One region of the Rhodococcus sp. NPDC003382 genome, then DNA from elsewhere that is predicted to be linked to it. Evidence: riboswitches for the same ligand, from Rfam matches in the RefSeq annotation. Region 1 holds a riboswitch; each other region holds the start of a gene.

Region 1 (6,685 bases):
CATCCCACCAATCTGCCGACCTATGTGGATCGCGCGCTCGAGGCCCATCCGCTGTTGTGGGCCGCGGGCGGATACCCGAACACGGTGTTCCGCACGACCTATCGGGAACTTCTGCGCATCACCGCGGGCATGGACGTGGACATGGACTGACCGGCCCGCGGTATCGAAACCGGAACCGCTGCACTATAGTGTCACCGTGACTATCCGAGCGTGGAGCCGCAGGCACGTCGACCTGTGCCGTACCCGCTCGTGCCTGTGTGCGGCCTGACGCCCACACCCATTCCATCTCATCACTCGCCTTGTCCCCCAGTTTCTTCCGGGGACGAGCCTTTCCAGGGACGGCCATGCCCACATCACATTCCCCTGTCGCCGATCGCGCCGACGCCACCGCACCCGAATTCGCCCTGGGCGTCGGCAACGAGGAGTACCGCTCCGCGCTGCGCCGCCACCCGGCAGGCGTCACCGTCGTCACGCTCGACGCCGGAAACGGCCCGGTCGGCTTCACCGCGACGTCGTTCTCCTCGCTGTCGCTGAACCCACCCCTGGTGTCGTTCAACATCACTCGGACCTCGTCGAGCATCGACGCCGTGCACGCGGCGGACTCGCTCGTGGTGCACCTCCTGGGCGAGGACCAGCAGCATCTGGCACAGCGTTTCGCACGCAGCGCCGAGGAACGCTTCGCCGACCGTTCCCTGTGGGGCCGCCTCGACACCGGCGAACCGGTACTCCACGACACTCCCGTGCGCCTGCGTCTGCTTGTGCACCAATTGATTCCGGCCGGAGACAGCACGCTCGTCGTCGGCCTCGTCACCCACACGCACGTCTCCGACAACGAGTCGACGGCGGCGCCGTTGCTCTACCACGACGGCGTCTACCACCGGCCCACACCATTGGACACCACACCATGACCACAACACCCGAACTCGTACTGGTCGTTCAGCTTTCGAACACCGGCGTGCGCTCGTCGGCGGATCTCGCCGCGCTCGCCGACGCGTTGCGCGAAACCGCTCGGGACCTCGTGCCGGGAGCGAGCACACACACGCTGCTCAGCTCCACACCGGTGCCGCTGGTGATCGATCTTCCGGCCCGCGACGTGATCCTCGACAATGCCCGGGTTCCGCTCAGCCACACCGAATTCGAAATCCTGTCCCGGCTGGTCCGGCGACCTCGCGTGGTCGTGTCCCGATCGGTACTGCGCGAACTCGATCCCGCCGCGGCGAACGTCGACCACGGACGCGGTCGCAGCGTCGACGTCCACGTGTCCCGAATCCGCACGAAGCTGGGAAGATTCGGATCCATCATCACGACGGTGCGGGGAACCGGCTACCGTTTCGACCCCGATCCCGGCGTGCACGTCGTCGAACCCCTGACCCGGCGTTCGGCCTGAAGACACAGCGAGTGGGGCGAGAGAATCCGTTCTCTCGCCCCACTCGGCTTTTCGAATCGTGACCGGCTCGCGCCGGGATACTCAGGAGGCGCGGACGAGGCCCCGACCACCGGTTCCGAAGCGGCGCAACACTTCCACGACGGACGGCGCGGTCGCCGCGAGGCCGCGGGCTTCGAGCCACGGCAGCGTTCCGTCGATGATGTGTTCCACGGTGAACGGCGCCGCCAGCGGAACGAGGGTGACACCGTCCGCGACGTGCGTGGAGTGGATGTCGGCGATGAGGCCGGCAAGCCCCTGCGGGGTACCGACGTACGACAGGGTGTCCGACGCGCGCGGAACATCCAACTGCGCGTACTGCTTCCGCGCGCTGCGGGCCTCGGATGCGACGACCACCTCGAGATCGACCAGGACGGTGACGCTGCCGGGGTCGCGACCCTCGGCGACGAGCCCGGCACGGACGCGATCGGTGGCCTTGCGGGTCTCGCGCAGATCGGTGGCGCGGATCCGCACGACATTCGGCTGCGGCGCACTGAGATCGAGCGACTCCTCGCCGGGTCGGCCGGCGGTGAGATCGGCCCAGTAGTGCGGGCCGGACGGACCGGAGAGCTCGACGGCGACACGCAGCGGGCGCGCGGACGACACGGTGTGAACGATGTTGTACGACATGTGGGGTTCCTTCGAACTGCCGCAGGCGATCCCGCGGCGATGAGCTGTGGAGACTGGGGTGTCGTTCAGCTCGTACACATGCCGGAAGCGGTACGGCACAGATCGACATGACGACGGCACCACTGTGCGACGACGTTCGATGCGGTCTGCGATGCCATGGGCAATACCCTACCGATCTTGTGGGAAATTGTCGATCGGGGTGATCAGACGCACTCCGACGCGCCCGCGCCCTCCGCCGCGAGACCCGGGCGGGTCTCCGGGGACGGGCCCCACAGGCCGTCGGTCTTCGCGTAGGTCCAGGACGGGCCGTGCTCGACGAGGCGACGCACCGCCCCGACCAGACGCTCCACGTCGGCGGACGAGCTGCCGAGGCCGAGGGAGGCACGCACTGCACCTCCGGCGCGGCCGACGCGGGCGAGCAGCGGATGCGCGCAGAAACGTCCGTCGCGGACGCCGATGCCGTGCTCCGCCGACAGGTACGCCGCGACCTCGGCGGGTTCGTAGCCCGCGACCGTGAAGGTGACGATGCCGACGGACTCGCACGAGTCCTCCCACAGGCGCAGCAGTTCGACGCCGTCGATTTCGCGCAGGCCCTCGACCAGCAGACGGCTCAGTTCCTCTTCGTGGCGGGCGACGGCGTCGGCGTCGAAACCGGCGAGCGCTTCGCAGGCCGCCGCGATCGCGGCCGCACCGAGCACGTTCGGCGATCCGGCCTCGTGGCGCGCCGGGGCGCAGGCCCAGTCGGTGTGGTCCAGGCGCACCTCGCGCACCGCGCCACCACCGGCGAGGTAGGGCTCGGCGACATCGAGCCAGTCGCGGCGGCCGACCAGGACGCCGGCACCGAACGGCGCGTACGTCTTGTGACCGGAGAACGCGAGGTAGTCGACGCCGGTCGCGGCGAGGTCGATGCGGCGGTGCGGGACCAGCTGTGCGCCGTCGACGAGGATGCGGGCACCGCACTCGTGCGCGAGGTTCGCGAGTTCCTCGATGGGCAGCAGCTCACCGGTGACGTTCGAGGCTCCGGTGATCGCGAGCAGCGCGGCCGGCGCGCGGCGCAGTTCCGCGGCGAGTCGCTCGACCGTCCCCGCGACCGTGTCGGCGGCCTCGACGATGCGGGCGTTCTTCCACGGCAACAGATTCGCGTGATGTTCGATGTCGAGGAGCACGACGTCACCGGGCACGGCGGTCGCGAGCAGGTTCAGGGAATCGGTGGTGTTGCGGGTGAACACGACGACCTGATCGTCGGCAGCACCGACGAATCCGGCAACCACGGCCCGGCACTTCTCGTAGGCGTCCGTGGTCACGCGCGAGGCGTAGCCGGCGCCGCGGTGAACGCTGGCGTAGAAGGGCAGCAGTTCGGCGATGCGGTCGGTGACGGCGGCCAGGGCCGGAGCACTCGCGGCGTAGTCGAAGTTGGCGTACGTGCAGGTGCCACCCTGGACGAGCGGAACCTGCAGGTCACAGCCGGAAACGCGAGCAATGGGGGCGATGCAGGTGGCGGTCATTGCAGCAGTCATCAGTAATCCCTTGTCTGTCCAGGGACCCGTCGGTGATCGCCACGACGATGTTGGATCGCCGGCGGAGTCCGCGCTTGCTGCGTCCGGTGTTGGAACCACAGCCTGGTCGTCACCCGGAGCACCCCACCGCGGAGGAGGGTTGCCGACCAGCGAGCCGGGGCTTGATGCTGGTACTCGTGACCTGCCGAAGAGGATGACAGCACGTCGCCGCTGTTGTCAAACCGAAACATTTCGCGCGCGGTCGACAGGCGAGAAGTCGATGGTCCGGAGCACAATCGGTCGAAGCGACCGCCCGCCGGCAGGGAGTTCACCTGCCGTCCACCCGGCCGTGAGACAACCGGCCACACGCATCGACACCTAGAGAAGGACGCAGATTGTCTGTCCAGCCCAAGACGGATCCGGGTCGGCCGGCTCGAATACCGGACGAGTACCTGCGCTCCTCGTTCACGCCTCCCGCGCGGACCCTCGTCGACATCCTGCGCAGCACCGCCGACGCCCATCCCGACGCCCCCGCGATCGACGACGGCAAGGTCACGCTCAGCTACGCGGAGCTGGCGGAGGAGATCGTCGCCGGCGCCTACCGGCTGACCGACGCGGGCGTCGGCGCCGGCGACCGGGTCGGGGTGCGCATGCCGTCGGGCACGAAGGACCTGTACGTCACCATCCTGTCGGTGCTGGCCGCGGGCGCGGCGTACGTTCCGGTCGACGCGGACGATCCCGACGAACGAGCCGAGCTGGTGTTCGGGGAGGCGGGGGTCACCGCGATCGTCACCGAGAACGGGATCGGCCCCGGCACCGCACCTGGGTCCGCGAATCCGCAGATCCGCGGACCGCGGCTCGACGACGACGCCTGGATCATCTTCACCTCCGGGTCGACGGGCACCCCGAAGGGCGTCGCGGTCACCCACCGCAACGCCGCCGCCTTCGTCGATGCCGAAGCGCGAATGTTCGTGCAGGACAACCCGATCGGACCAGGCGACCGGGTACTCGCCGGCCTGTCGGTGGCATTCGACGCGTCGTGCGAGGAGATGTGGCTGGCGTGGCGGCACGGCGCGTGCCTGGTCCCCGCGCCCCGATCGCTGGTGCGCTCCGGCATGGATCTGGGTCCGTGGCTGGTCTCCCGCGATGTCACCGTCGTCTCCACCGTGCCCACGCTCGCGGCGATGTGGCCCGCCGAAGCGCTCGAAGCGGTGCGGCTGCTCATCTTCGGCGGGGAGGCCTGTCCCCCGGACCTCGCCGCCCGGCTCGCCGTCCCCGGCCGGGAGGTGTGGAACACCTACGGGCCGACGGAAGCGACCGTGGTCGCGTGTGCCGCCCGGATGGACGGCACCGGCCCCATCCGCATCGGCCTGCCGCTCGACGGCTGGGACCTCGCCGTCGTCGACGCCGACGGGGTGCCCGTCGAGGAGGGCGCCACCGGCGAACTCGTCATCGGCGGCGTCGGCCTGGCCCGCTACCTCGACCCCGCCAAGGACGCCGAGAAATACGCGCCCATGCCGACCCTGGGCTGGGAACGCGCCTACCGCAGCGGCGATCTGGTGACCCTCGACCGTCGCGGCCTGCTCTTCCAGGGTCGCGCGGACGACCAGGTCAAGATCGGCGGCAGACGCATCGAACTCGGCGAGATCGACAACGCCCTGCAGAACCTGCCGGGCGTCGCGGGCGGCGCCTGCGCCGTGCGCAAGACCGCGGCCGGGCACGCAATGCTCGTGGGCTACATCGCCAGCACCGACCCGGACTTCGATGTCGCCTCGGCGCGCGACCTGCTCACCGAGCAGCTTCCCGCCGCGATGGTCCCGCGACTGGCGCTCGTCGACGAACTACCCACCCGCACGTCCGGCAAGGTCGACCGGAACGCGCTGCCGTGGCCGCTGCCCGGCGCCGACGCCGAGTCCGCCGAGGCACTCGGACTGGACCCCACCGCGGAATGGCTCGCGAGCCTGTGGATGTCGCTGCTCGGCGCCCACGTGGAGGGCCTCGACGACGACTTCTTCGAACTCGGCGGCGGCTCACTGTCGGCGGCGCAGCTGGTGACGGCCCTGCGCGAACGCTATCCGGAGATGACCGTCGCGGAACTGTACGACCATCCGCGGCTCGGTTCGCTCGCCCTGTACCTCGACGAGCTCGCCCCGACCGAAACCGTCGCTCCCCGGACCGTCGAACCGACACCGCGGTCCGCGCAGCTGGCGCAGATCGCCGCGACCGTCCCGCTGACCACGCTGACCGGCATGCAGTGGGTGACGTGGCTGGCCGTGCTGAACAACGTGCTCGCGACCGTCGTCTCGGTGCCGTGGACCGTCACCCTGTCGTGGTGGTGGGTCGCGCTCGGTGTGCTGCTGTTCATCACCCCGCTCGGCCGCATGACGATCGCGGTCGCGGGCGCGCGGATCCTGCTGCGCGGCGTGAAGCCCGGCACGTATCGCCGCGGCGGCTCGGTGCATCTGCGCCTGTGGTCGTCTCTGCGGCTGGTCGAGGCGAGCGGGGCCGCGAACCTGTCCGGTGCCCCGTGGATGCTGTACTACGCCCGCGCGCTCGGTGCGAAGGTCGGCCGCGGCGTCGATCTGCACAGCCTGCCGCCGGTGACCGGGATGCTCGAACTCGGTGACGGCTGCTCGATCGAACCCGAGGTGGACCTGTCTGGTCACTGGGTGGACGGCGACGTGGTGCACATCGGCACGATCCGGATCGGGGCAGGCGCGTCGATCGGGGCCCGGTCCACCCTCAATCCCGGGTGCAAGATCGGCAAGAACGCGGTGGTCGAAGCCGGATCCGCGGTGTTCGGGCGCGTCAAGTCCGGACAACAGTGGGCCGGCTCGCCCGCCGTGAAGGTGGGAAAGGCGTCGCATCCGTGGCCGGCCGAGCCGCCCCGTCGCGCGCCGGCGTGGGTGCCGGTGTTCGGTGCGAGTTCGGTGCTGATCGCCGGGTTGCCGCTCGTCGCGATCGGCGCCGGCGTGGCGTTGATCGGCTGGTGGGTGAGCGACACCGCGACGCTGCCCGAGGCCGTCGCCCGGTCCCTCGTGATGCTGCCCGCGGCCGGGCTGCTCACCATGTTCGTGTTCGCACTGCTCACCGTCGCAGCGGTGCGACTGCTGTCGCTCGGCATGACCGAGGGCTG
Region 2 (6,685 bases), on a different contig from region 1:
CCTCCGGTGCCGGTCCACGTCGCCGCCGAACACCACCGGGAGCACGGCACACCCGTCGTCGTGGTTGCGGGAGAACTCTACGGCGCCGGGTCCGCCCGCGACTGGGCCGCCAAGGTGACACGGCTGCTCGGTGTCCGGGCCGTTCTCGCCCGCAGCTTCGAACGCATCCACCGGACCAACCTGGTCGCGCTGGGTGTCCTGCCGATCCAGTGGGACGGACCCGCCCCCGAGGAGTTCGACGGCAGCGAGGAGATCTCCGTGCTCGGTCTGGACGATCTCGGAACATCCCGGGACGTCACGGTCCGGGTCACGCGCGCGGGCAGGGTGTCGTGGGAGGGCACTGCACTGGCACGGCTCGACACTCCGCTGGAGTACGAATGGCTGCGTGCCGGTGGCCTGTTCGGACATCTCCTGGCTACGCGGTCGCCGCTGTCGGTCTGACACGCTGTCGGCCCGACAACGCTGTCGGCCCGACAACGCTGTCGACCCGACGAAAAGCAAAAGAACGGGGCGCCTCCTTCCGGAGGCGCCCCGTTCTGCTGTGTCGCGAGCTACGTCAGGCGCGAGCCTTCTGCAGGTTCTCGTCGAGGGTGCCGAGGAACTCCTCGGTGGTCTGCCAGCCCTGCTCGGGGCCGACGAGCAGAGCGAGGTCCTTGGTCATCTGGCCGGCTTCGACGGTCTTGATGACGACGTCCTCGAGCTGCTGCGCGAACTCGATCACCTCGGGGGTGTTGTCGAGCTTGCCGCGGTGCTCGAGACCGCGGGTCCAGGCGAAGATCGACGCGATCGGGTTGGTCGACGTCGGCTTGCCCTGCTGGTGCTGACGGTAGTGACGGGTGACGGTGCCGTGCGCCGCCTCGGCCTCGACGGTCTTGCCGTCCGGGGTCATGAGCACGGAGGTCATCAGGCCGAGCGAACCGTAGCCCTGCGCGACGGTGTCGGACTGGACGTCGCCGTCGTAGTTCTTGCAGGCCCACACGTAGCCGCCCTCCCACTTGAGGGAGGAGGCGACCATGTCGTCGATGAGGCGGTGCTCGTAGGTCAGGCCCGCGGCGTCGAATTCCGCCTTGAACTCTTCCTCGTAGATCCGCTGGAACTCGTCCTTGAACATGCCGTCGTAGGCCTTGAGGATCGTGTTCTTGGTCGACAGGTAGACCGGGTAGTTCTGCTGCAGGCCGTAGGCCAGCGACGCACGCGCGAAGTCCTGGATGGACTTCTTGTAGTTGTACATCCCCATGACGACGCCGCCGTCCTCGGGGATCTTGCACACCTCGTGCTGGATCGGCTCGCTGCCGTCCTCGGGCGTGAAGGTGATCGTGACGGTGCCGGCGCCGGGGACCTTGAAGTCGGTGGCGCGGTACTGGTCGCCGAAGGCGTGACGGCCGACGATCACCGGCTTGGTCCAGCCCGGAACCAGGCGGGGCACGTTGGAGATGATGATCGGGGCGCGGAAGATGGTGCCGCCGAGGATGTTTCGGATCGTGCCGTTGGGCGAGCGCCACATCTTCTTGAGGCCGAACTCTTCGACGCGCGCCTCGTCCGGGGTGATCGTGGCGCACTTGACGCCGACGCCGTGCTTCTTGATGGCGTTCGCCGCGTCGATCGTGACCTGATCGTCGGTCGCGTCGCGGTGCTCGATTCCGAGGTCGTAGTACTCGAGATCGACATCCAGGTAAGGGTGGATCAGCTTGTCTTTGATGAACTGCCAGATGATGCGGGTCATCTCGTCGCCGTCGAGTTCGACGACCTTGCCTTCAACCTTGATCTTGGACATGTGCGCTTCGTGTCCTCCTAGGACGTTTCCTCGGCCCGATTCGACCGCACTTTGTGAGTACGGCTTCACACTGCTCAGAGGGATCTGAGCATGGACGTGTTCACACGCGCGGGAACACGTGCCAAACAAGACAAGCGTACTGCTATTCCCTGGGAGCGCAAAGCGCGGGTTTCACTACCGACCGGTAACTTTGCGCTGGTCAGCGGGGCGCTCGGCCCGGCTTCCGGCGCGCCGGAACGAGCCGCTAAACTTGCCGTTCAGGTCATGAGTACCAGCATCGAGCCCCGGCTTGCTGGTCGGCAACCCTCCGGTCAGGGTGGGGTGCTCCGGGTGAAGACCGGGCCGTTCGGCGCACAGGCCGGGCGGCAAGCCTGTACAGGGAGGTAGTGACCATGAGAGTTGTGATCATGAGCTGTCGCGCGTAGATCCGACCCGACCATCCGCCGCCCGCCCAGAAGGACATGATGACCCACACCCTCACCCCCACCGTCGTCGTCGAGGCGGCCGCGTCTTGACGGCGGGCACCGAACGGCGATACGTCGACCTTCCTCCCGAGGACGGCCGTCTCGGCCTGGTCGACATCGGCGCTCTGTCGCTGGAGAACGGTGAGACGCTCCCGAACGTCACGCTCGCGGTGCAGCGCTGGGGAGCCCTCTCCCCCGCGCGCGACAACGTCGTCCTGGTCGAGCACGCACTCACCGGGGATTCGCACATCACCGGACCCGCCGGACCGGATCACCCCTCACCCGGGTGGTGGACCGGAATGGTCGGGCCGGGCGCCCCGATCGACACCAACCGCTGGTGCGTCGTGGCGTCCAACGTGCTCGGAGGCTGCCGCGGCAGCACCGGGCCGGGCAGCATCGCCCCGGACGGCAAACCGTGGGGGTCGCGTTTCCCGCAGATCACCATCCGCGATCAGGTCGCCGCCGAGGCCGCGCTGCTCGACGTGCTCGGCATCGAGACCCTCGCCGCCGTCACCGGCGGATCCATGGGTGGCATGCGCACGCTCGAGTGGATTGTCACCCATCCGGACCGGGTCCGGGCCTCGCTGATCCTTGCCGTGGGCGCCCGCGCCACCGCCGACCAGATCGGCACCCAGACCACGCAGATGGCCGTCATCACCGGCGACCCCGACTGGCAGGGCGGCGACTATCACGGCACCGGACGCCGTCCGGACGCCGGTCTGGGCATCGCGCGCCGCATCGCACACCTGACCTACCGCACCGAGGAAGAACTCGACTCCCGCTACGCGAATTCGCCTCAGGCCGACGAGGATCCGTGGCAGGGCGGACGGTACGCGGTGCAGAGCTACCTCCAACACCAGGCCGACAAGCTGGTGTCGCGGTTCGACCCCGGCACCTACGTCGTCCTCACCGAGGCCATGAACCGCCACGACGTCGGGCGCGGACGGGGTGGAGTCCAGGCTGCGCTCGCCGGTTCCCCGGTTCCGACGATCGTCGCGGGCGTCAGCTCCGATCGGCTGTACCCGCTGCGGCTGCAGCAGGAGATCGCCGACGGGCTGCCCAACTGCGACGGTCTGCGGGTCCTCGAATCGCGGGACGGGCACGACGGATTCCTCACCGAGGCCGACGCCGTTGCCAAGCTCCTGGTCGAACTGATGGACCTGGTCGAACGCGGCTAACCGGTTCCGAGAGGGTCGATCGAGACGGCAAGCGCCACGATCGCCCCTCCCACCAGGAGCATCGCCACGACATCGAATCGTTTGCCGCGCACGGCCAGCACCCCGACCTGCTCGGGCGCCAGCGCCCACCGCAGCACACCCGCGAGGATCACAGCGCCACCGAACACGAACGCGCCGCGCCGCCACCGGTCCGCGAGCACCAGCACCACCGCGGCGGCGATGACCACGGTCACCGCCACCAACGGCAGGTTCCGGCGGGCGAACCGCATCCAACGGTCCATCCGAGTCGCCTGGTTCCGGATCAGAGGCCGGCGAGCTGCTCGGCCCGCTCCACCACGTTCGTGAGCAGGAAGGCACGGGTCAGCGGGCCGACACCACCGGGATTCGGCGAAATGAACCCGGCGACCTCGCGCACCTCGCCGGCGACGTCTCCGCGCAGACCGTCCGCGGTGCGGGAGACACCCACGTCGAGCACCGCCGCACCCGGCTTGACCATGTCCGCGGTGATCAGACCGGGCACACCGGCCGCCGCGACGACGATGTCGGCGCGCTCCACCTCGGCCTTCAGATCCTTGGTCCCGGTGTGGCAGAGCGTCACGGTCGCGTTCTCACTGCGACGGGTGAGCAGCAGGCCGATGGGACGGCCGACGGTGACGCCACGGCCGACGACGACCACATGGGCGCCGGCGATCGGAACCTCGTAACGGCGCAGCAGGTGCACGATGCCGCGCGGGGTGCAGGGCAGCGGAGCCTCCTTGCCGAGCACGAGCCGGCCGAGGTTCACCGGGTGCAGGCCGTCGGCGTCCTTGTCCGGGTCGATGCGTTCGAGCGCGGCGTTCTCGTCGAGATGCTTGGGGAGGGGAAGCTGCACGATGTAGCCGGTGCACGCAGGATCGGCGTTGAGCTCGTCGATCGCGGCGTTGAGCTGCTCCTGGGTGATGTCGGCGGGCAGATCCTTGCGGATCGAGGTGATGCCGACCTTCGCGCAGTCGTTGTGCTTACCGCGCACGTACGCAGCCGATCCGGGATCGTCACCGACGAGGACGGTGCCGAGGCCGGGCGTGATGCCCTTCGCCTTCAGCGCGGCCACTCGGGCCTTCAGGTCCTCGAAAATCTCGTCGCGGGTTGCCTTGCCGTCCAGGATCGTCGCAGTCACGACTGCCATTGTCGCAGGTCCGTGTCCCGGTACTTCAACGGCGGTCGGGCTCGTCGATGTCGAGGCCGTGAGCGCGGGCGTAGCCGATCGCCTGCGACTGCTCGATCCGGGTGTGGTCGAGTTCCGCGCTGCGCCACAAGGCGGGACCGATGTGGGCGCCGCGCAGGTCCGCGCCGTCCAGCCGGACCCCCACCGGCCGCGCGCCCAGCAGATCCACCGTCCGCAGCACCGCGTACCGCATGTCGGCGCGGGTCAGGTCGGCGTCGCGGAAGATGCAGGTGCTCAGGTCCAGGCCACGCAGGTCGGCGCCGCGCAGACTCGCGCGGGTGAAGTCGACGTCGTCGAGGACGAGATGGCGCATCGGGCATTGCTTGAACACCGATCCCACCAGCGAACAGCGCCGGAAGACGCTGTCCGACAGATCGGTCCGGGTGAACGTGCACGATCGGTAGGTGCTGCGCAGGTGGCTGCTTCCCTTCAGGTCTGCATCGGTGAAATCGCAGTCGATGAAGAACGCGTCCTCGATGATCGAGCCGCGCAGATCCGCGTCCCGGAAGCTTCGTCCCGTGACGCGCGCTCCTCTCCACAGGACCTCGGTGTTGTCGCTGCCCATACCTTCATCGTCCACGCCCTACCGGTTCTGGCAAGGCGACGACGACCCGGGACCTGCGGCTCAGCCACGACCGGCCAGTTCCCGCGCCAGCGGGCTCGGAAACTTCACGGTCACCCGATCGCCGCCCACCCATTCGTCGAGCCGGGCGGCCTCCTGCTCGAGTACGGCTCTCCCTTCCGATCCGATGTCCTCGAGCAGATGCAGGCACACCGCCCTGGAGTCGTTCTGCCACCAGGTGCCGACGATCCGGCCGTCCCACCACGCGGTAGGGCCCGCGTTGCCTGCGGTGTCGAACAGTTGCTGCCGGTACGGCCCGAGGTACCAGTCGCGCTCGAACCACCCCATCGTGGTGGGATCCAGTGCCGGCAGCAGCGCACCCCACGGCTCGACGAGCGGCGCCGCCTCGAGGTCGTCGGGGAGCAGATACCCGGTGCGACCGTCGAGATCTACCTCGACCGCGTTCAGTTCGGCGAGTGCCGCGCGCACGGTTTTCAGGGTCGAACCGAGCCACCACTTGATGTCGGTCTCCGTTCCGGGACCGAAAGCACGCAACCACATTTCGACGAGCGTGCGCAGCCCGTCCGCCTCGTCACACGACTCGATCCCGGAGCCCAGCCACGACTCCGTCGTCGCCCAGTTGTGCCGCGACACCCGCCACGAACCGTTGTTCGAGGCCCGCACCACCTTTCCCGACGCCGACAGCACCGTGAGGACACGCGGCCCGAGCGAAACCTCTCCGCCCCAGGACTTTCCGACGCCATACTCCATCGAGCCCCCGAGCAGCGGAATCTCGGCCCGCAGTTCCGTGGACGTCGCTTCCCGACCGTCCGCCAGCGCGTCGAGCACCCGGCCGCTCACCTCGTCCAGCCAGCGTTCGCCGTCCCGGTGCAGCCCCGACGCCTCGGCATCCTTGATCAGCGTCTACGTAAATCTGATACTTCCTGCCACTGACGTGGCAGGCGGTGAAGATCCACGTTCCTCACGGCTACCCACCACACCATCGTGCGATGTTGCGGGCTCGACCGTGTCCCACACCGACGCTTCGGGTGCAGGACAATTCCTCGACTGTGTCACCCCCTTCGGGGGTCTCGAAGCCGCAATACTGCGGCGGACCCGGCGATGCCGAGGCCTGCGCGGGGTGGGACCGGTCTTGTCCCGACATTTCCGGACCGGGGCATGCACCGCGGTCCGGATCTCCACGCTCCCACTGCGAGTGCGGACCGCTCTGCTGCGCCCCACCAACGCCCGTGCGGCGAGGTTCACCGCCGCCACATGATCACGATTCCCCCCCACCCCACACCGGGTGCACCATGCCGTGTGATAGCCACCGGGGCGGGTCAGTGGTTCGGTGCAGCCCGGGCACAGTGCCGACGATCCCCGCGCGGGCACCGACACCACCACCACACCCACCCGTGCCGCGGTGTGGGCAAGGGCGTCGGCGGCCCGGCGGCGGGCGGACTGCGCCGCCCGATTGTTGTTGCACCGGCCGCGCCTGCGAGC
Region 3 (6,685 bases), on a different contig from region 1:
GATCGATGATTCGCCTGTCGATCGGGCTCGAGGACGCCGACGATCTGATCGCCGACCTCACCCGGGCGCTCGACGTCGTCGGACGCTGAGTTCGGCTATTCGAGTCCGTGCGCCACGGCGAACGGATCACGGTCGGGGTCGGTGTGCAGCTCCAGCTCGATCTCGCGCGCGGCACGTTCGGCTTCCTCGCGGCCGAACAGGTACCTGAGCAGAGCACCCGTCATGTCCATGCCGGCGGCCACCCCGGACGAGGTCCACCGGTCGCGGTCGTGCACCCATCGTGCGCGGGGCGCCCATTCGACGTCGGTGCCGTGGCCGGATGCCCACTCGAAGGCCAGCTTGTTCGACGTCGCCCGATACCCGTTCAGCAGCCCGGCGGCGGCGAGCAGCGCGGACCCGGTGCACACCGATGTCACGATCGTCGCCGTCGATGCCCACTCCCGAAGCCAGGTGAGGAAGCGTTCGTCGCGGACAAGGGAGCGGGTGCCCATCCCTCCGGGCACCATCACGATGTCCGATTCCGGTGCGTCGTGGTAGCTCGCGGTCGCGACGACCTCGGTTCCCTGGCTGCTGCGGACCGGTCCTTCGTGCGGCCCGAGCATCAGCACCTCGACCGAATCGGGGAACCTGCTCAGCAACGCCACGGGCCCGAAGACGTCCAGCAGTTCGAAACCGTCGAACAGGACGATGGAGACGCTACGCGTTGCCGATCCGGTCACCTTCCGAGTCTTGCACGACGTCGGCGTGCCCCGGACGACATCGCCACCGATCGTCCGCCGTTCCGGCAGGATGGGACATGAGCCGAACCACGGGAAGGAGCGCCCGATGTGTGGACGCTATGCGAGCACGAGCACCCGCGACGACCTGATCGCGGCGTACGAAACCGCAGCCACGGTCGGTGACGAACTGCCCCCGTCGTACAACATCGCCCCCACCCAGCGAGTGAACGTCGTGCTCGAACGCGCCCCGCGAGACGAACCCGACGCCGAACCGGTTCGGCAGCTCAACAGCACGACCAGGTGGGGGCTGGTTCCGTTCTGGGCGAAGGACCCGAAGATCGGTTCCCGCATGATCAACGCGCGCTCCGAGACCGTCACGAGCAAACCCGCGTTCAAAGCGGCCGCGGCACGTCGGCGCTGCATTCTGCCGGCCGACGGCTACTTCGAGTGGCTGAAGGACGAGAACGGCAAGAAGATCCCGTTCTTCCTCCACGCCGACAAACCGCTCGCGATGGCCGGCCTGTACGAATTGTGGCCGAATCCGGAACTACCCGAGGACGATCCGAACAGGTGGCTGTGGACGTGCACTGTGCTCACCCGACCGGCGACCGACGCGGCCGGGCACATCCACGACCGCTCCCCCGTGTTGCTGCCGGAGTCGTTCATCGACCCGTGGCTCGACCCGACCCTCACCGATCGCGACGACGTCGAAGCCCTGCTCAACTCGATCCCGGAGCCGCATCTGCACCCGTACGAGGTGAGCACCGCGGTGAACAATCCGCGCAACAACTCCCCGGAGCTACTGCTTCCGGTGAACCCGTGACGGCGACCCGATCCCGTCGGCGGGCGGAAACACCTTTCCTACACCGAGTTCCGCCGGTCCCGCTCACACGAGTGCATTCAGCACCTGCTCGATAGGGCCCGTCTCCGGTTTCGGCGAGGTGCAGTCGGACCAGTGCTCCGAATCGCTCAGCGTGAACACGGTGCGGTCCTCCGGTTCCCGGCCGGGCAGAACGAGCACGCGCCATCGCGGGATCCATTCGCCGATGTCACCGCCGAGGTCGAGAGCCTGGGCGATCGCGTCGACGTCGTGGTGCTGGAACTCGAATCTGTTTCCGTCCCAGGACAATTGCAGGGTTCTTCCGTCGACGATCTCGACGAGCACGTGCACCGCGAGATCGCGGTCCGCGAGGGCGTGCCGAGCACGGATGTGATGGACGTGATGGCCGTCGTGGTACGAGCGGCACGTGACGGCGGTGCGGACGATCGAACGAGCGACAAGGATCATCGTGTTCCTCCGGGTAAGCCCCGGGACGGGGCGCTCCTGTCCGAGCCGGTCGGTCTCGGACCGCTTCGTCACCCGAACCACCCGCGAGCGTGGGGTTGGTGTGCCGTCCAGTCGGGGCTTGGCGACGGCAACTCGTGAAGCACCGTCACTGTACCGCATCCCTCGGTGTGCCTTTGTGGCGGCCCCAACCGCCACTAGTGCACACCGGCGGCGGAGCCGCCGGGATCGGGGACGTGGAAGTGCTCGTCGCGCAGGCGGAATGCTTCCTTGGTCCCGTGTTCGGCCCTCGTCTTGACGAAGTTGAACTCACCCGGCCCGAACTGCAGGTTCGTGCCGAAGGCGTGGAACAGATAGCTCGCGACCTCCTCGCCCTGATAGGCCTGACTCTGCTCGACGAGCCGGAACGCCTCCTTCGCGATGACGACCCCGTCGGCGGGCATCTTCGCGGCCTTCTCCGCCCAGTACCGGGCGCGTGCGGTGACCGCACCGGGCTCGCACGTCTCGGTGAACACTCCGAGGTGTTCGACGGACGCGGCGTCGACGATGTCTCCCGTCAGCAGCAGCCGTCGCGCGAGGACCGGTCCGAGCCGGTGGAAGAACATGTGCAGGCTGCCCAGCGCCGGGCCGAGGAACCGGGTGGCGGGCATCCCGATGCGGGTGTCCCGCGCGATCACGGAGATGTCGGTCATCAGTGCCATCTCGAACCCACCACCGAGCGCGTAACCGCTGATCTCCCCCACCGTGACCTTCGGATAGCCCAGGAACTCGTGGTAGAAGCCGAATGTCTTGCGGTCGACGGTGAGACGGCGCCGCTGGCTGGGCCGGCTCTTCTGCGAACGGTCCCACTCACCCTTCGTGCCATACCACCCATATGCGTTGTTCATATCGGCTCCGGTACTGAACACACCGTCGGCGCCCCGCAGCAGCACGACCGTGATGTCATCGTCCTGCGCGACGTCGTCGAGGTATCGGGCGAGCGCGTCGCGCATAGGGGCGTCGTAAGAATTGCGGCGCGCGGGGTCGTTGAGGGTGACGGTCGCGATGCGGCGATCCGGATCCACGTCGAAGAGGACACGTCCGTCCGCGGCACTGGAGCTCGTCATCGTTGTCTCTCTTCCGCTGGATCGGGCATAACGGTATGGGATACTGTAGATACACCAGTATGGCTGTCATCTCCGCAGAAGGAAACACATGCCGTTCGACACGATCGAGTACGAAGTCGACGGGCACACGGCCACTCTCACGCTGAACCGGCCCGAAGCCCTCAATGCGCTCAGCCCCCACATGATCACCGAACTGCGCGCCGCGTACGCCGAGGCGGAGAACGACGACAAGGTCTGGACGCTCGTCGTCACCGGCACCGGCCGCGCGTTCTGCACCGGGGCCGACGTCAAGGAGATCCCCGGTGACGGCAAGGTGATCAACGAGCGCCCGTATCTGTCGACCTACGAACAGTGGGAGGCGCCCCAGGAGGGCACACCACCGTTCCGGACCATGACGAAACCGATCGTCGCCGCGATCAACGGTCTGTGCTGCGGCGCAGGACTCGACTGGGTCACCACCTGCGACATCGTGATCGCCTCGGAGGAGGCCACCTTCTTCGACCCGCACGTGAGCATCGGCCTGGTCGCCGGCCGCGAGATGGTCCGGGTGTCCCGGGTGCTGCCCCGGTCGGTCGCCCTGCGCATGGCGCTCATGGGCAAACACGAGCGGATGAGCGCCGCGCGCGCATACGAATTGGGGATGGTCACCGAGGTCGTCGAGCACGACCGGCTCCTGGACCGCGCCCACGAGATCGCCGGCATCGTCAATTCCAATGCGCCCCTGGCGGTTCGGGGAACACGGCTGGCGATCGTCAAAGGCCTGAACGTCCCGCTGCACGAGGCGGAGATGCTGGCCGAGTCGTTCCGCGAACGCGTGACCCGCACCGAAGACGCCCTCGAGGGCCCGCGCGCGTTCGTCGAGAAGCGGGCACCCGTGTGGCAGTGCCGGTGACCACGCACGCATTGTCCGCGCGCATCGCCGCGGTCCTTGCGCTCGCACCGGATTCGCCGATGGTCGAATTCGACGACGCATGGGTGTCGCGAGGGCGGATGCGCGACGCAGTGCGCCGGATCGCGTCGACCCCCGGCGCCGACGGTGAGGTGGGGATCCTGCTGCGCAACCGCCCCGAGTTCGTCGCTGCGCTTCTCGGCGTCCTGGTGGTGGGCGGCACCGTCGTGGTGATCAACCCCGCACGCGGCGACGACCGCACCCGGGCCGACATCGCCGCACTCCGGCTGCCGCTGATCATCGGCGGTCCCGACGACCTGCGTGCCCTCGTCGCACGCTTACCCGGCACCGTGACCGTCGAACTGAGCGGTCTCGATGCCGAACCACACCTCATACCCGCGACTGTCGGACCGGAACTCCGCGACAGCACCGGTGTGGCGGTTCGGATGCTCACCAGCGGCACGACCGGACCTCCCAAGCGCATCGACCTGACCTACGACATGCTCGCTCGCAGCGTCCTGGGACCGGACGCGAACCGCGCACCCGCACCGACCCGGCCGCGCACCGGTGTCGCCATCGTCAACGCACCGCTCGTCCACATCGGCGGGGTGTTCCGGGCCCTGCAATGCGTCACCGAAGCGCGGCCGTTCGTGCTGCTCCCCCGCTTCGAACTCGATCGGTGGATCGCCGCGGTACGCACGCACCGGCCGCGCGCGGTGTCGTTGGTGCCGGCCGCGCTGCGCACGGTGCTGCATTCCGACCTCGGCCGCGAGGACCTCGCGTCGATCGAGGTCGTCACGTCCGGCACCGCACCGCTGTCCGCCGACGACGCGGACGCCTTCCACGACAAGTTCGGCATACCGGTACTCACGTCGTATGCCGCGACCGAGTTCGGCGGTGGCGTCGCGGGCTGGACCCTGCCCGAATATCGCCGGTACTGGCAGACCAAACGCGGCAGCGTCGGCCGAGCGAGTGGCGGTGCGCGACTGCGGGTCGTGGACGACGACGGCGCAGTCCTGCCCGCCGACCGTCCCGGTCTGCTCGAGGTCAAACCGGGCCAGCTCGGCCCGAAATCGGAGTGGATCCGCACCACCGACCTCGCCCGCATCGACGAGGACGGGTTCGTGTGGATTCTGGGCCGCGCCGATCAGGCGATCATCCGCGGCGGTTTCAAGGTCCTGCCCGACGACGTGCGCGCCGCGCTGGAACAGCATCCCGGGGTCGACGGTGCCGCGGTCGTGGCGGCACCGCACTATCGGCTCGGTGAGGTGCCCTGCGCCGTCGTCGAACCGCGGAACGGGGTCACCGTGACCTCCGACGAACTCGTCGAATTCCTGCGAACCCGGCTGGCGCCGTATGAGATTCCGGCACGGATCGTGTTCGTCGGTGCGCTTCCCCGAACTCCTTCCGGCAAGGCCGATCTCGGCGTGGTCCGCGCGCTGGTCAGCGAATCCAGCGGGAACACCTGAGCCGCTGCGGTCAAGACGTGACGGTCCCGGAGGGCGTCGGCCCATCCGTCGGACGGTGCGGAAGGCGACCGCGGGTACGTCGCCGCGAACGGCGGTGAGCGGCGTTCAGTGCGAGATCGACGATCCTCCGTGTCGGAGCCGCGAACGGCGGTGCCGCCATGGCGGTGACGGCGAACGGCAGGTCGGTGCCGACGATCGTGCGGTGGTGGCTGAACGTGTCGAACCCGGCCTTGCCGTGGTAGGCGCCCATGCCGCTGTGCCCGACCCCGCCGAACGGCGCGTCGTCGGGGAGCATGTGGATCGCGAAGTCGTTTCGGGCGACACCGCCGGTGCGGGTCCCGCGGACGAAGCGGCGGAAGTCCGGGCCGTCGGGACCGAACCAGTACGCGACCAGCGGCGACGGCCCGGCGTTGACCCGGCCGATCACCTCGTCCAGCGCCGTGTACGGACGGACGAGGACGACCGGTCCGAAGATCTCCTCGCTCGCGATGCGCATGTCGTCGGTGACGTCGCGGACGACGGTCGGCGCGATCTTGCGGGTCACCGGGTCGGGTAGGAGTTCACCCGCGGGCGCCACCGGCTCGATGCGCGCACCTCGGGTCCGCGCGTCGTCGAGCAGCGCCAGGATCCGTTCGTAGTTCGCGGTGTCGACGCACGCGGTGTAGTCGTCGTTGCCGACGATGGTCGGGAACATCGCGCGCAGCGTCGACTGCAGCGTGACGGTGAACGCGTCGATCCGGTCGGCGGGTACGTACACGTAGTCGGGGCACACGCACACCTGGCCACCGTTGACCATTCGCGCCCGGGCGATGCGCTCGGCGGATCGGTGCACGTCGGCGTCGGATGCGACGACGACGGGGTTCTTCCCGCCGAGTTCGAGCGTCACCGGTACCAGGTTCTCCGATGCGGCCCGCTGCACGAGCTTCCCGACGCGGGTCGAGCCGGTGAAGAACAGGTGGTCGAACGGCAGTGCGGAGAACTCCGCTGCCACGTCGGCGCCGCCGGTGACGACCGCGAACTCGATCGGATCGAAATAGGACGATGCAAGCGACCGCGTGAGTTCTGCTGTGTGACCGGTGATCTCGGACATCTTGATCATCACGCGATTGCCGGCGGCGAACGCGGCCGCCGCGGGCAGAACGACGAGATTGAGCGGGAAGTTCCAGGGTCCGATGATGCCGACGACGCCGAGCGGGGTGGGCTGCACCTCGGCGCGG

Evidence for each region. A riboswitch is a leader RNA that binds a small molecule or an ion and turns the genes downstream of it on or off. The one in region 1 is predicted to bind S-adenosylmethionine.
Region 2: another riboswitch for S-adenosylmethionine. It lies ahead of metX (homoserine O-acetyltransferase MetX); the one in region 1 lies ahead of ACWDUD_RS12510 (aminotransferase class V-fold PLP-dependent enzyme).
Region 3: another riboswitch for S-adenosylmethionine. It lies ahead of ACWDUD_RS22340 (hypothetical protein); the one in region 1 lies ahead of ACWDUD_RS12510 (aminotransferase class V-fold PLP-dependent enzyme).

Annotation. Positions count from the first base shown of each region.
Region 1 covers NZ_JBSFRH010000015.1:14,402-21,086, reverse strand. Annotated here, with positions in the region: gene ACWDUD_RS12535 (YbaK/EbsC family protein) at 1-150, shown strand, start outside; gene ACWDUD_RS12530 (flavin reductase family protein) at 345-908, shown strand; gene ACWDUD_RS12525 (winged helix-turn-helix domain-containing protein) at 905-1,387, shown strand; gene ACWDUD_RS12520 (hypothetical protein) at 1,469-2,053, opposite strand; gene ACWDUD_RS12515 (putative leader peptide) at 2,119-2,211, opposite strand; gene ACWDUD_RS12510 (aminotransferase class V-fold PLP-dependent enzyme) at 2,257-3,570, opposite strand; SAM riboswitch class IV at 3,636-3,752, opposite strand; gene ACWDUD_RS12505 (Pls/PosA family non-ribosomal peptide synthetase) at 3,945-6,685, shown strand, end outside.
Region 2 covers NZ_JBSFRH010000005.1:180,864-187,548, forward strand. Annotated here, with positions in the region: gene acnA (aconitate hydratase AcnA) at 1-441, shown strand, start outside; gene ACWDUD_RS06125 (NADP-dependent isocitrate dehydrogenase) at 557-1,774, opposite strand; SAM riboswitch class IV at 2,035-2,152, shown strand; gene metX (homoserine O-acetyltransferase MetX) at 2,286-3,416, shown strand; gene ACWDUD_RS06135 (DUF3017 domain-containing protein) at 3,413-3,697, opposite strand; gene ACWDUD_RS06140 (bifunctional methylenetetrahydrofolate dehydrogenase/methenyltetrahydrofolate cyclohydrolase) at 3,718-4,572, opposite strand; gene ACWDUD_RS06145 (pentapeptide repeat-containing protein) at 4,607-5,185, opposite strand; gene ACWDUD_RS06150 (winged helix DNA-binding domain-containing protein) at 5,246-6,103, opposite strand; gene ACWDUD_RS06155 (zinc ribbon domain-containing protein) at 6,107-6,595, opposite strand; partial or broken gene ACWDUD_RS06160 (hypothetical protein) at 6,534-6,685, shown strand, end outside.
Region 3 covers NZ_JBSFRH010000037.1:46,050-52,734, reverse strand. Annotated here, with positions in the region: gene ACWDUD_RS22355 (trans-sulfuration enzyme family protein) at 1-89, shown strand, start outside; gene ACWDUD_RS22350 (DJ-1/PfpI family protein) at 96-719, opposite strand; gene ACWDUD_RS22345 (SOS response-associated peptidase) at 826-1,542, shown strand; gene ACWDUD_RS22340 (hypothetical protein) at 1,606-2,007, opposite strand; SAM riboswitch class IV at 2,035-2,147, opposite strand; gene ACWDUD_RS22335 (enoyl-CoA hydratase/isomerase family protein) at 2,202-3,110, opposite strand; gene ACWDUD_RS22330 (enoyl-CoA hydratase/isomerase family protein) at 3,199-4,002, shown strand; gene ACWDUD_RS22325 (class I adenylate-forming enzyme family protein) at 3,999-5,468, shown strand; gene ACWDUD_RS22320 (coniferyl aldehyde dehydrogenase) at 5,479-6,685, opposite strand, start outside.